Regions from separate parts of the Bradyrhizobium prioriisuperbiae genome, predicted to be linked through region 1. Evidence: predicted binding sites of a transcription regulator. Region 1 holds the regulator's gene; the other holds the start of a gene.
What was found. The regulator LexA, encoded in region 1, represses DNA repair genes until DNA is damaged. The targets are predictions, from matches to a motif close to TGTTCNNNNTGTGTTCNG.

Region 2: a site for LexA is predicted at 2,357-2,374, ahead of uvrA (excinuclease ABC subunit UvrA). Genes of this name have one in related genera too.

The regions. Positions count from the first base shown of each region.
Region 1 is NZ_CP135921.1:7,164,333-7,170,281, forward strand. Features, by position in the region: gene moaC (cyclic pyranopterin monophosphate synthase MoaC) at 1-147, shown strand, start outside; gene RS897_RS33580 (molybdopterin molybdotransferase MoeA) at 160-1,371, shown strand; gene lexA (transcriptional repressor LexA) at 1,561-2,259, shown strand; gene RS897_RS33590 (hypothetical protein) at 2,536-3,096, shown strand; partial or broken gene RS897_RS33595 (transcriptional repressor LexA) at 3,105-3,215, shown strand; partial or broken gene RS897_RS33600 (ComEC/Rec2 family competence protein) at 3,442-5,729, opposite strand; gene RS897_RS33605 (glutamine--tRNA ligase/YqeY domain fusion protein) at 5,795-5,949, opposite strand, start outside.
Region 2 is NZ_CP135921.1:6,988,089-6,994,037, reverse strand. Features, by position in the region: gene uvrA (excinuclease ABC subunit UvrA) at 1-2,128, opposite strand, end outside; gene RS897_RS32835 (AraC family transcriptional regulator) at 2,798-3,799, shown strand; gene RS897_RS32830 (outer membrane protein) at 3,929-4,642, opposite strand; gene RS897_RS32825 (single-stranded DNA-binding protein) at 5,153-5,662, shown strand; gene RS897_RS32820 (DUF2306 domain-containing protein) at 5,947-5,949, shown strand, end outside.

The DNA.
Region 1 (5,949 bases):
AAGGCGGTGGAGCGCGGTGCGCGGATCGAGGCCATCCGCCTGATTGAAAAGAAGGGCGGCAAATCCGGGCACTTCATCATGACGGATGATGACACATCCCGTGATTCACGCACCGGCAAAGCGCGCACAAGAACGAAACAAGACTGACGGGAGTTTCCGATGGCGCTGATGCCGGTTGCTGATGCGCTCGCCGCGGTGGTGTCCGGCGTGGACCCGCTGCCGGAAGAATCTGTCACGCTCGAACAAGGCTACCATCGCGTTCTGGCGCGCGACGTCGCGGCGCGGCGGACCCAGCCGCCGAATCCGATGTCGGCGATGGACGGCTACGCGGTGCGCGCGGCTGACGTCGCCACAGTTCCCGCGCGCCTCACCGTCACCGGCGAAATCGCCGCGGGCCGTCCCTTCACCGGCACGCTGCAGCAGGGCAATGCCATCCGCATCTTCACCGGCGGCGTCATTCCCGACGGCGCGGACGCGGTGGTGATACAGGAAGACACCGATCGGGACGGCGACATCGTCATTGTCAACGAGCGCGCGGTTGCGGCACGCCACATCCGCCCCGCCGGTGTCGATTTCCGCGAAGGCGACGTGCTGCTGCACCGTGGGGCGCGCCTGACCGACCGCGCGCTGTCGCTGGCCGCTTCGATGAATCATACGACGCTGCCGGTGCGGCAGCGTCCCAAGGTGGCGATTCTCGCGACCGGCGACGAACTGGTCGCGGCCGGCGGCGCGCCTGGTCCCGGACAGATCATCTCGTCCAACGCCTATGCGCTGCAGGCGCTGGCGCGCGCGGAAGGCGCCGAAGCGATCGATCTCGGCACCGTCGGCGACACGCTCGAGGCCACAACAGCTGCGGTCCGGCGCGCGCGCGACAGCGGCGCGGATATCCTGGTGACCACCGGCGGTGCCTCGGTCGGCGATCATGACCTGGTCAAGTCCGCGCTCGATGCGGAAGGCGTCGAGATGGCGTTCTGGAAGATCGCGCTGCGCCCCGGCAAGCCGATGATGCACGGGCGGCTCGGATCGATGCGCATCCTCGGGCTACCCGGTAATCCAGTGTCCTCCTATGTCTGCGGCTTCCTGTTCATGGCGCCGCTGATCCGGGCCCTCTCCGGCCGCAGCGATATTCATCCGCCGCTGGAGGCGGCCCTGCTCGGCGGCCCGCTGCCGGAAAACGATCAGCGGCAGGATTACCTGCGCGCGCGTCTCGAGCTGCGCTCCGACGGTCTGCCGATCGCGACCGCGGTGAGCAAGCAGGACAGCTCGCTGCTCGGGAATCTCTCCGCCGCGCAGGCGCTGATCGTGCGGCCCCCATTCGCTGCAGCGGCAGCCGCGGGGTCATCGTGCTTCATCCTTAAGCTTCCCCTCTAGGCATTCTCCGATTTGTTGACCGTAAATTAAGAGGTTGCGGAACACATATGGAACATATAGTGTCCGTTCATGATTTGTTTCGAACGAGTCCCTGTTAAGCGCTTCGGCTCGATCGACTGAACTCAACTTGACAGACTCAACTGACAGACCTGCGGCTGTGACAGCGCCGTATTTTGGGGGAATGGTAAGATGCTCACGCGCAAGCAATACGAACTTCTCCGCTTCATCAATGAGCGGCTGAAGGAAGCCGGAGTGCCCCCCTCGTTCGACGAGATGAAGGACGCGCTCGACCTGCGCTCCAAATCCGGCATTCATCGCCTGATCACCGCTCTGGAAGAGCGCGGCTTCATTCGCCGCCTGCCCAACCGGGCGCGCGCGATCGAAGTCATCAAGATGCCCGAGCAAGCCGCCAACAACGGCGGCGGACGCCGGGGTTTCACCCCCAGCGTCATCGAGGGCAATCTTGGCCGGGTGGTTCGCTCCACCTCGGAAGATGAAGGCGGACGTCCGGTCGCCATTCCGGTGATGGGCCGCATCGCGGCCGGTACGCCGATCGAGGCGCTGCAGACCCGCAGCCACACCATCAACGTACCACCTGAGATGCTCGCCTCGGGCGAACACTATGCGCTGGAGGTCCGCGGTGATTCGATGGTCGAGGCCGGCATTCTCGACGGCGACATGGCGCTGATCCAACGCACCGAAGGCGCCGACACCGGCGACATCGTGGTCGCCCTGATCGACGAGGAAGAAGCCACCCTGAAACGCTTCCGCCGCCGCGGCGCCTCGATCGCCCTGGAGCCGGCGAACGCCGCCTATGAGGTGCGGATCCTGCCGCCCAACCGCGTGCGCATCCAGGGCAAGCTGGTCAGCATCTTCCGGCGTTACTGAAGCGTCTCAAGTTATCCGGCCCACAATCGCCCGGCGGAATGACATCCGCCGGGCATTTTTTGCGCGTGTGCATAGCCGACCGACGGCAGCAAGCCCGCAGCGCCTGTCCCGTCCATCATTAACGATACCGCGCGCAACACCCCCGGGTTCAAAGAATCAAACAATGGTTGATTCACCGTCGGGCCCTAGAATCCACCGGGTCGCGCCACTACGACGATTTGATCGATCCGGAGAGCTGCTGCAGATCGTGGCTCTCGCTTGCGAGGGACCTGCCAAATGTTTCGCATTCTCTCCTCGGTTCGGGAAGATGATGCGCCATTCTTGTTGATGTGCACAACGCTCGTCATCCTGTTCGGGATTGTAAGTATCGCCTGCGGCACCGCATACATCAGACAAATCAACGCACAAAAGATCGTCGCCGAAACGTCGCCGTCCCCTGCAACCATCATCTCCGCTGTTCCAATGAAGAGGAAGTACAGACCGCTTTATCCCAAATGGACCGAGGCGGTGATCAGGTTCGAGCGGCGCACGACGACAGGCATGGTTGCTTGCGAAGCGGTTCGGCTCAACTTCAATTCGTGGTCAACCGAATACCGTCCGGGAAAACTCTTCCAAGTTTATCCACGAAAAACGACGTGCGAAAATCCGATCTATGCCCCCGATATCCACGATCCTGCCAGGATCGGGTGGCTGGTTCTGATCACAACGACAATAACCGTACTTTTCGCCGGACTGATTGCCTACGGACTTTACAGGACGCGACAGCGCGAGATCGCGCTTGCAGCGACGCTCGCGATGCATTTCGATCGTCAGACTGACGACCGATTTCAGACGTGACGTCGACCGGAACCTCGACCGCATTCGAGCCCTCGAACGCCGCCTATGAGGTACGGATCCCGCCGCCCAACCGCGTGCGCATCCAAGGCAAGCAGGTCAGCATCTTCCGGCGTTACTGAAGCGAATTTTGAACCGAGAAAAAGCCGGCGGGCATTACGCCGCCGGCTTTGTTCCTGCGGCTGCCGGCCCGGCACTGTCCGGTTCCGCCGCGTATGGGCCGATGCTGGGCTCGGATGGTTAATCCAAGATTAATCCTCAACAGCAATCCCTTGCGATTTATTGGACGCCTCTTGCGCGCGTTCGGTTCAAGGTTGCCAGTGGCTCGTCGTCGCTCCCGATATCGCGCTAATCGTCAGACAGGCGATCGCTCTCGGCGGGTGTCACGTCCACCGGACGATCGCCGGTGCGATTGGGTGCGCTTGCCGCCTGCCCCTCCTCAATCGGCACAGCCGGCGCCCAGGGACGGTCGCGGCCTGCCGGCTTTTGCGCCTCGGCGATGAAGGTGCCGTCCCTGCGGCGCAGCGCCTGGGAGCCAGACCGGCGCAACCGCGCCTGATCGACCACGTACGCCGCGCAATCGGCAGGCGGCTGCCCGTGGGAGACGAGAAGCGCTGCTCTCGCGCAATCATCGGCGAACGCATCCGGCCTGATCGACAAGGCCACCAGAGACCCATCACGCATCTCGACCACGCAGCCGGCGCCGTCGCATGACACGCCTTCCATCAGGGACGGATCAGTCGCGATGCGTGCATCCGCATCCGCCGCGAGCCACTCCTTGACCAGGAAAGCATCCTTGCCGATGCGCATCAGATGCAGCCGTCCGTCCTTGCCACGCACGCCGATGTTCTGCCCGTCCGACGAGATCAGAATGTCTGGCTGCGGCGTGGCCAACGCCCACAGCGCCGCGACAGCGATCACGGCTAGACCCACGAAACGCAGCGGCGTCCGTAGCAGCCCCAGCATGATCATGCCGACCGTCGCAACCAGCAGTGGCCCGGTGCCGAACGCCGCCATCCGCCCGACCGCGCCCGGCAAAGCCGCGACCCACTGCGCAACCAGGATCATCCAGCCGATGCCGACATCCATCAATTGCCAAAACACGCCGTCGAGGCCGAACGGCATCGCGACCAGTCCCAGCAGCCCCGCCGGCATCACCAGCGCTGAGACCACCGGCATTGCCGCCAGATTGGCCAGCACGCCATAGGGCGTGATGCGATGGAAATGGAACGCCGCATAAGGCGTGGTGGCGAGGCCCGCGATCAGCGACGCCAGCATCAGCAGCATGAATTCGCGTCCGCCCCACAGCGCGATCCGCGTGGCCGTGGAATTGTCCGACGTTGCAAACAACGCCGGTAAACCGTTCGCCACCAGCGCGACCAGGCCGAGCGTCGCGGCAAACGACATCTGGAAGCTCGGGTGCACCAGCGCCTGCGGCGCAAGCACGAGCACCGTCATCGCGGCGATCGCCAGTGTGCGGAAAGTGATGGCGCGCCGGTCCACCATGATCGCGATCAGCACCACGGCCGTCATCAAGAACGAGCGCTGCGTCGCCACCTCGGAGCCCGACAGCAGGAGATAGAACGCGGCCGCGATCAGGGCCGCGACCGCCGACCATTTCTTGATCGGCGCGGAGACGGTCCACGCCGGCACCAGCGCCAGCAGGCCCCGCATGGCGAAGAACACGATGCCGGCCACCACCGCCATGTGATAACCGAAGATCGACAGCACGTGTCCCAGGCCCGAGATGAACATGGCGTCGTTCACCGGCGTGGTAATGGCGTCACGGCGGCAAGGAGTGCGGTGGCGATGGCGCGGGAATCGCCGCTCAGCGCAGTGCGGATACGGGCATCGATGGCGTCGCGCATACCCTGCAGTGTCGCCGCATAACGCAGCCACAGCCCGCCTCCGCTGGGCGGCGCTTCGGTGGCCTTGATGGCTCCCATCACGAAACCGGAGGCGCCGATGCCCTGGAAATACAGGTCGCGACCGAAATCGTAGCTGCCCGGCCGCAGCGGTGCGAGCGGCGGCGTCAGCCGTGCCTTCATCTCGACAAAGCTGCCGACGGCGGGCGCCAAACCCTTCCTGACCGACAGCCGCACCCGCGTCAGCTTCGCCTGCTGGCGCGGGCTATCCATTTCCTCGACGCGCAGCACAAAACGATCGGTGCGCTCGCGCTCCTCGTGAGTTTCGACAAACCCTTTCAAGGTCACACCGCTGATCGGCCGCGCCAGCACCGGGTGCGCCACCGGCGCGGTTTTCCAGGTCGCCGTTGCGAACCCCGCGGCCATTGCCGCGACCATGATCGCGATTGGGAAGACGGCACGTCCGCGCAGCAGCACGCAGACGCCGCAGAGGACTGCGGCCACCGTCGCCGTGACCCAGGCAACCGGCTCGCGGTCGGCGGCGAAATAGACGGCAATGCCGGCGCCGAAGGCGACGGGGACCCATGGCAACAGCCGTCCGGGGCCGGCTTCGGCGCGGATCCAGTCCCGCACATGGGAGGCCCAGGCCGGCCATGAGGCGCCAAAGCTTGCAGGGACCTGGGCACGCGCCGGCGTGGCCTGCGGCCAGGTCTCAGCTCTGCTTCGTGTCTGGCCCTTGTGCGGCGCCACGGCTCCCCCCGGAGGGAGAATGCTACACCAGCCGCAACCGCGCGCCAGACCGAAGCTTTACGAGCTCAAAGCCAAAGTGCGGCGGGTCAGCCTTCCGCCGCGACCTTGGCCCAGGTGTCCCGCAGACCGACGGTACGGTTGAACACCAGCTTGCCGGGCGAGGAATCCTTGTCCCGGCAGAAATAGCCCTGGCGCTCGAACTGCACGGCAGCGTCGGTGTTGTCCGTCGCCAACGCCCGCT
Region 2 (5,949 bases), 180 kb from region 1:
GGTCGTGCGGGGCCGGGCCTTCGCTGGCATTGTTGAGCTTGCGCGCGATCGCCTTGTAGAGCGTATCGATCAGCAGCGTCGACTTGCCGCCGCCGGACACGCCGGTGACGCAAGTGAACAGCCCCAGCGGAATTTCCGCCGAAACGTTCTTCAGATTGTTGCCGGAGGCGTTCACCACCTTGATGGTGCGGCGATGGTTCGGCGGCTTGCGCTCGGGGATTTCAACGGACATCTCGCCGGTGAGATACTTGCCGGTCAGCGACGCCGGGTTGGCCATCACTTCGGCGGGCGTGCCCTTGGCGACAATGTTGCCGCCATGGATGCCGGCGCCGGGCCCGACATCGACCACGTAGTCCGCCAGCCGGATGGCGTCTTCATCGTGCTCGACCACGATCACGGTGTTGCCGAGGTCGCGCAGCCGCTTCAGCGTATCGAGCAGCCGCGCATTGTCGCGCTGGTGCAGGCCGATCGACGGTTCGTCCAGCACATAGAGCACGCCGGTGAGGCCGGAACCGATCTGCGATGCCAGACGGATGCGCTGGCTTTCGCCGCCGGACAGTGTTCCGGACGCGCGGGCCAGGGTCAGATAGTTAAGGCCGACGTCGAGCAGGAACGACAGCCGTTCGCGGATCTCCTTGAGTACGCGGATCGCGATCTCGTTCTGCTGGGTGCTGAGTAAACCGGGAACGCTCTCGAACCATTCGCCGGCCTTCTTGACCGACAGTTCGGAAATCTCGCCGATGTGCTTGCCGCCGATCTTGACGCACAGCGCCTCCGGCTTCAGCCGATGGCCGGCGCAGCCCTTGCACGGCACGTCGCTGAAGTATTTGCCGAGCTCTTCGCGCGCCCACTCGCTTTCGGTCTCGCGGAAGCGGCGCTCGATGTTGGTGACCACGCCCTCGAACGGCTTCTTGGTGTCGTAGGAGCGCACGCCGTCTTCGTAGGAGAACTTGATCTCGTCGTCGCCGGAGCCATAGAGCAGGGCATTCTGCGTCTTTTTCGGCAGGTCCTTCCACTTGGTATCGAGGGTGAATTTGTAGAACTTGCCGAGCGCCTGCAGGGTCTGCACGTAATAGGGCGAGGACGACTTCGCCCACGGCGCGATCGCGCCTTTGCGCAGCGTCAGTTCCTTGTCGGCGATGACGAGATCGGCATCGATATGCTGCTCGACACCGAGGCCGCCGCACGCGGGGCAGGCGCCATAGGGGTTGTTGAAGGAGAAGAGTCTGGGTTCGATTTCCGGAATGGTGAAGCCGGACACCGGGCAGGCGAATTTTTCCGAAAACAGCAGCCGCTCCGGGCCGCTCTTGTCGTGGATTTTTGCGGTCTTCTTGTCGGTCTTTTTCTCGCCTTCGGCGGTTGCGGGCGCATCGGCGAACTCCACCACGGCCAGTCCTTCAGCGAGCTTCAGCGCGGTTTCGAAGGATTCCGCCAGCCGCTGCGCGATGTCGGGGCGGACCACGATGCGATCCACCACCACATCGATGTCGTGGGGGAATTTCTTGTCCAGCGTCGGCGCCTCAGACAGCTCATGGAACGCGCCGTCGATCTTGACCCGCTGGAACCCCTTCTTGAGATATTCGGCGAGCTCCTTGCGATACTCGCCCTTGCGGCCGCGCACCACCGGCGCCAGCAGATAAAGCCGCGTGCCCTCGGGCAGCGCCAGCACCCGGTCCACCATCTGCGACACGGTCTGGCTCTCGATCGGAAGACCCGTGGCCGGCGAGTAGGGCACGCCGACGCGGGCCCACAGCAGCCGCATGTAGTCGTAGATCTCGGTCACCGTGCCGACGGTCGAGCGCGGGTTCTTCGAGGTCGTTTTCTGTTCGATGGAAATGGCCGGCGACAGGCCGTCGATCTGGTCGACGTCCGGCTTCTGCATCATTTCCAGGAACTGCCGGGCGTAAGCCGAGAGCGACTCCACATAACGCCGCTGTCCCTCGGCATAGATGGTGTCGAACGCGAGGGAGGACTTGCCCGAGCCCGACAATCCGGTCAGCACCACCAGGCGGTCGCGCGGGATCTCGAGATTGACGTTCTTGAGGTTGTGCTCGCGCGCGCCGCGGATGGTGATCGCACGGCTGTTGGCGGCCTGCTTGCTGCGGTTCGCCTTGAGAATTTCATCCATCACGGGCATTCCCAGCGCGTTGGACGCGCGATTGTAACGTTGGTTTCGTTTGCGAATTGCCGGACGCCGGCCGTCTTTTCACGGCCGCTGGCGTCAGAGAACGCGCGGTTTATCTCATATCCATCGGCCGCGCACGTATCCGTTCCGGGAGGCTCGAGGCTTTCCCGTCATCGTACACCGGGCGCTGATTGCCGGAAGGCCGGGGACTCAGGCTGATCGAATTGTCCACGGAACATATCAAGAACAATGACTGATTTCCAGTGGGAGTTTTTTCCCTGTGGAACGGGCCGGGATGATCGAGTGTATTGCGATCAGGCTTATGTGGTTTGCCTGCACCACGGAGCAAGGGTTCGGGGCCTACGATAGCGTTTAAGAGCACCAAGCCCGGCTGAGAGCCCGGGCTTTCTCATCAGATATGGAACAGGAGTCGCTTGGCACGAGCTCAGCCCAGGGCGGCCCATCTTGTCGTTCTGGCCCGCGCGCGCGATCGCTGGTCTTTATCCGGGTTCTTTGCCGTCGCATCGCGGCGCGCACGACAGCACCTCGGCACCGATCCGTTGAGCCCGTAGAAATTTGGACACGTGTCATGGCCGGCGCTCATCCGATCGCGGGACTTAAGGTCATGAAGAGCAATGAGATGAACCTTGCCCGCTCACCCGTGACACACACTTGGTAGCAACCATCCAAGGGGCGAGAATATTGCGACGGATCTCTTTTGCGGCTCGAAGCGCCGGCGATCACGAAGCTTCGGAACTTTCGCAGTGGCGGAACCTGCTTTGCGAATACGTGACGGCCTCGGATCTGGCCTGGTCCCACGTCTACCCGTTTGCCGGCGTGTTCGATGTGTTGCGCCTGACCTCGCTGGATATCGTCCGGATGAGGGCGCCGGTCGGGGGAAGCGAGGCGACAGATGAAGCCAAGGCCGTCTACGCGCTGGTGTACAATCACGCGTCGCTTCCCATCACCTATCGGAACGGGGACCGCGAGGTCTGCCTCAATCGCGGTGAGGCGACGCTGCTCAGGTTCGATCAATCGCTGAAAGCGCGCCGGCAGCCGTCACCGGATAATGAGTGGCGATGCGTGGTCATTCCGCGCGAGCGATTGCTCGGCGCCGTGGCGCATGCGGACGATCTGGTCGGCGAACTGGTGCCGGCCGGCAACGACGCGCTCGGACAGCTCAAGAGCTGCATATCGGTGCAGCTGGATTCCGGCGCGGCGATGCTGACGGATCAGATGGCGGCGTGCCTTGATGATCAGGTTTTTCGCCTGGTGCTGTCGGTGCTGGGCGAGCGCCATGAAACGGCGGGGGCATCGTCCGTGGTCCCTTCGGGATCAGGCGTGCGGGCCGCGCGGCGCGAGGCGGTGCTGGCGGAAATCGCCGTCAGTTATCGCAATCCGGCGCTGTCGGTGGAAGCCATTGCCGCGAAACTCGGGCTGTCGAGGCGTTATGTCTTCGCACTGCTGCGGGAGAGCGGAACCGGATTTTCCGAGCGTGTGCTCGAGTTCAGGCTGCAGGCGGCCTTCGCCACGCTACGCGATATCGATCGGGCGCTGCTCAGGATCAGCGAAGTGGCGTATGAGGCCGGCTTCAACGAAGTCTCGCATTTCAACCGCTGCTTTCGCCGCCGTTTCGCGATGACGCCGACCGAGGCGCGCGCCGCGTTGCGCTGATAAGCTGCAGTCCGAGATACGCGCGTTCGACGAACGGCGAGAACCCAAACGAAAAGCCCGGCCGTGAGGCCGGGCTTCTGTCATCCTGACGGATCAGGACGGGATTAGTCCAGATCGGTACTTGTAATCTCAGTACTTGGCGACGACCGGGCCACCCCAGTTGAAGCGGTAGTTGATACCGGCCTTCACGGTGTGGATGTCGTGGTCGTAGCTGACGAGGGTGCTGGTCGCCGGCACGGTCACGTCGGTCTTGCCGAAGTTGTAGTACTGGTACTCGACCTTGGCCGACCAGTTCGGAGCGAACAGATATTCCAGGCCTGCACCGACGGTGTAGCCGACGTTGTCGCTGGAGGAGGTGAACGGAATGGGCGCACCGTTTCCGGTGGCGGTCACGAAGACATTGTTGCTCTCGCGGAACGCGACACCGCCCTTGGCGTACAGCAGGGCCGGGCCCCAAGTGTAGCCGAGACGACCGGTGACCGAACCGAGGTTGCTGTTACGATCGGAGATCGTGAAGCCCTGCGGAACGAATGCGGCCGAGCGGGTGTCGCGGTTGGTCCAGGAGTACTGGCCTTCGATACCCAGCACCCAGTTCGGGGCGAACTGGTAGTCGGCGCCGACCTGCACACCGCCGAGGAAGCGACCGTCATTGTCACCGAAAATCGAGTTGCCGTCGAACGCGCCGCCGACGTGGCCACCGATATAGAAACCGGTCCAGTTGTAGATCGGGGCAGGCACGTAGGCCGGAGCCTTCGTGTAGCTGCGTGCCGGCAGGTCGGCTGCGAAAGCCGATGCAGTGCCCAACGCGATCAGTGCCACGCTACCCAGCAAAATCTTCTTCATTGTACTCTCCACTTGATCCCCACCACCCGAAGGCGGATCGATTGTTCTAGCCGTCGCGAGCGCCCGACCGTTGCAGAGACTTATACAGCGTCCGCCGCAAAATGCCGTCACCCGAATGCAACAGTCACAAGTGAAATGCTTCGGTCTAAGTTAAGGATTTGTTTAGCTTATTTCGCCCCGAAGGCTTGCCCAAAGACCCCAAGATTTCGACGTATTTGCGTCACATTTCAACGCCGCCGAAGCCATCTCGTTCCCGTCAAAACGGGTTCACTGGGGATTTATTTTGCCATTCGATCTTGTTGAGAACATAATGAGAACATATTATGTCGATCGATCCGATGTGGATAACCCGCATGGGTCCGCCGATGGGCCAGCCTGCGGTCCCGCGAGCGGGTATAGGGTCGGTCGGAACGAGAGCCTCTGGATCGAGAGGCTTCAGAACGAGAGCATTTGGAACGCGAGCCTGCCGGTTGATGGTGTGGGTCCGAGACAAGCGAGTGGAGAGCGGCAATGGCGGGAAGTGTGAACAAGGTCATTCTGATTGGAAATCTCGGGGCGGATCCGGAGATTCGGAAAACCCAGGACGGGCGTCCGATCGCCAATCTGCGGATCGCCACCTCGGAAACCTGGCGTGACAAGGGCACCGGCGAGCGCAAGGAAAAGACCGAGTGGCACCGTGTCGTGATCTTCAATGAAGGTCTGTGCAAGGTCGCGGAGCAGTATCTCAAAAAGGGCGCCAAAGTTTACATCGAAGGCGCGCTGCAGACCCGCAAGTGGACCGACCAGAGCGGCGTCGAGAAGTTTTCGACTGAAGTGGTGCTGCAGGGCTTCAATTCGACCCTGACCATGCTGGACGGCCGTAGCGGCGGGACTGGCGGCGGTGGCTTCGGAGACGACGCCGGCGGCGACTTCGGCTCCAGCGGACCGTCGGGGGGCGCACCGCGCCGCGCTGTGGCAAGTGGCGGCGGCGGCGGTTCGAGCCGCAGCAACAGCGACATGGACGACGAGATTCCGTTCTAAAGATCGGACCGACAGGTCCGTGGAGGATACGGGCGGCTCCTTTGCCGGGTGAGGCAAGGGAGTGGCCCGTTTTCATTTCGGAGTCTGCGGCGAAGGGGCATGTGGTCTCGATCGCGGAGGCGGCGGGGCGATGCTTTCGGTTTCGGGATCGCGGTCGACGTCATTCGGGCTTCAACAAACGAGCCCGGGCCGCGGCAGGCAGAGCAGGGCAAACGGCCGCAGATTGAGAACTTGCTTGCGTCCAGCTGGATGTTAATGTTGTTTACATCAGGCTGGATGTTGGCATG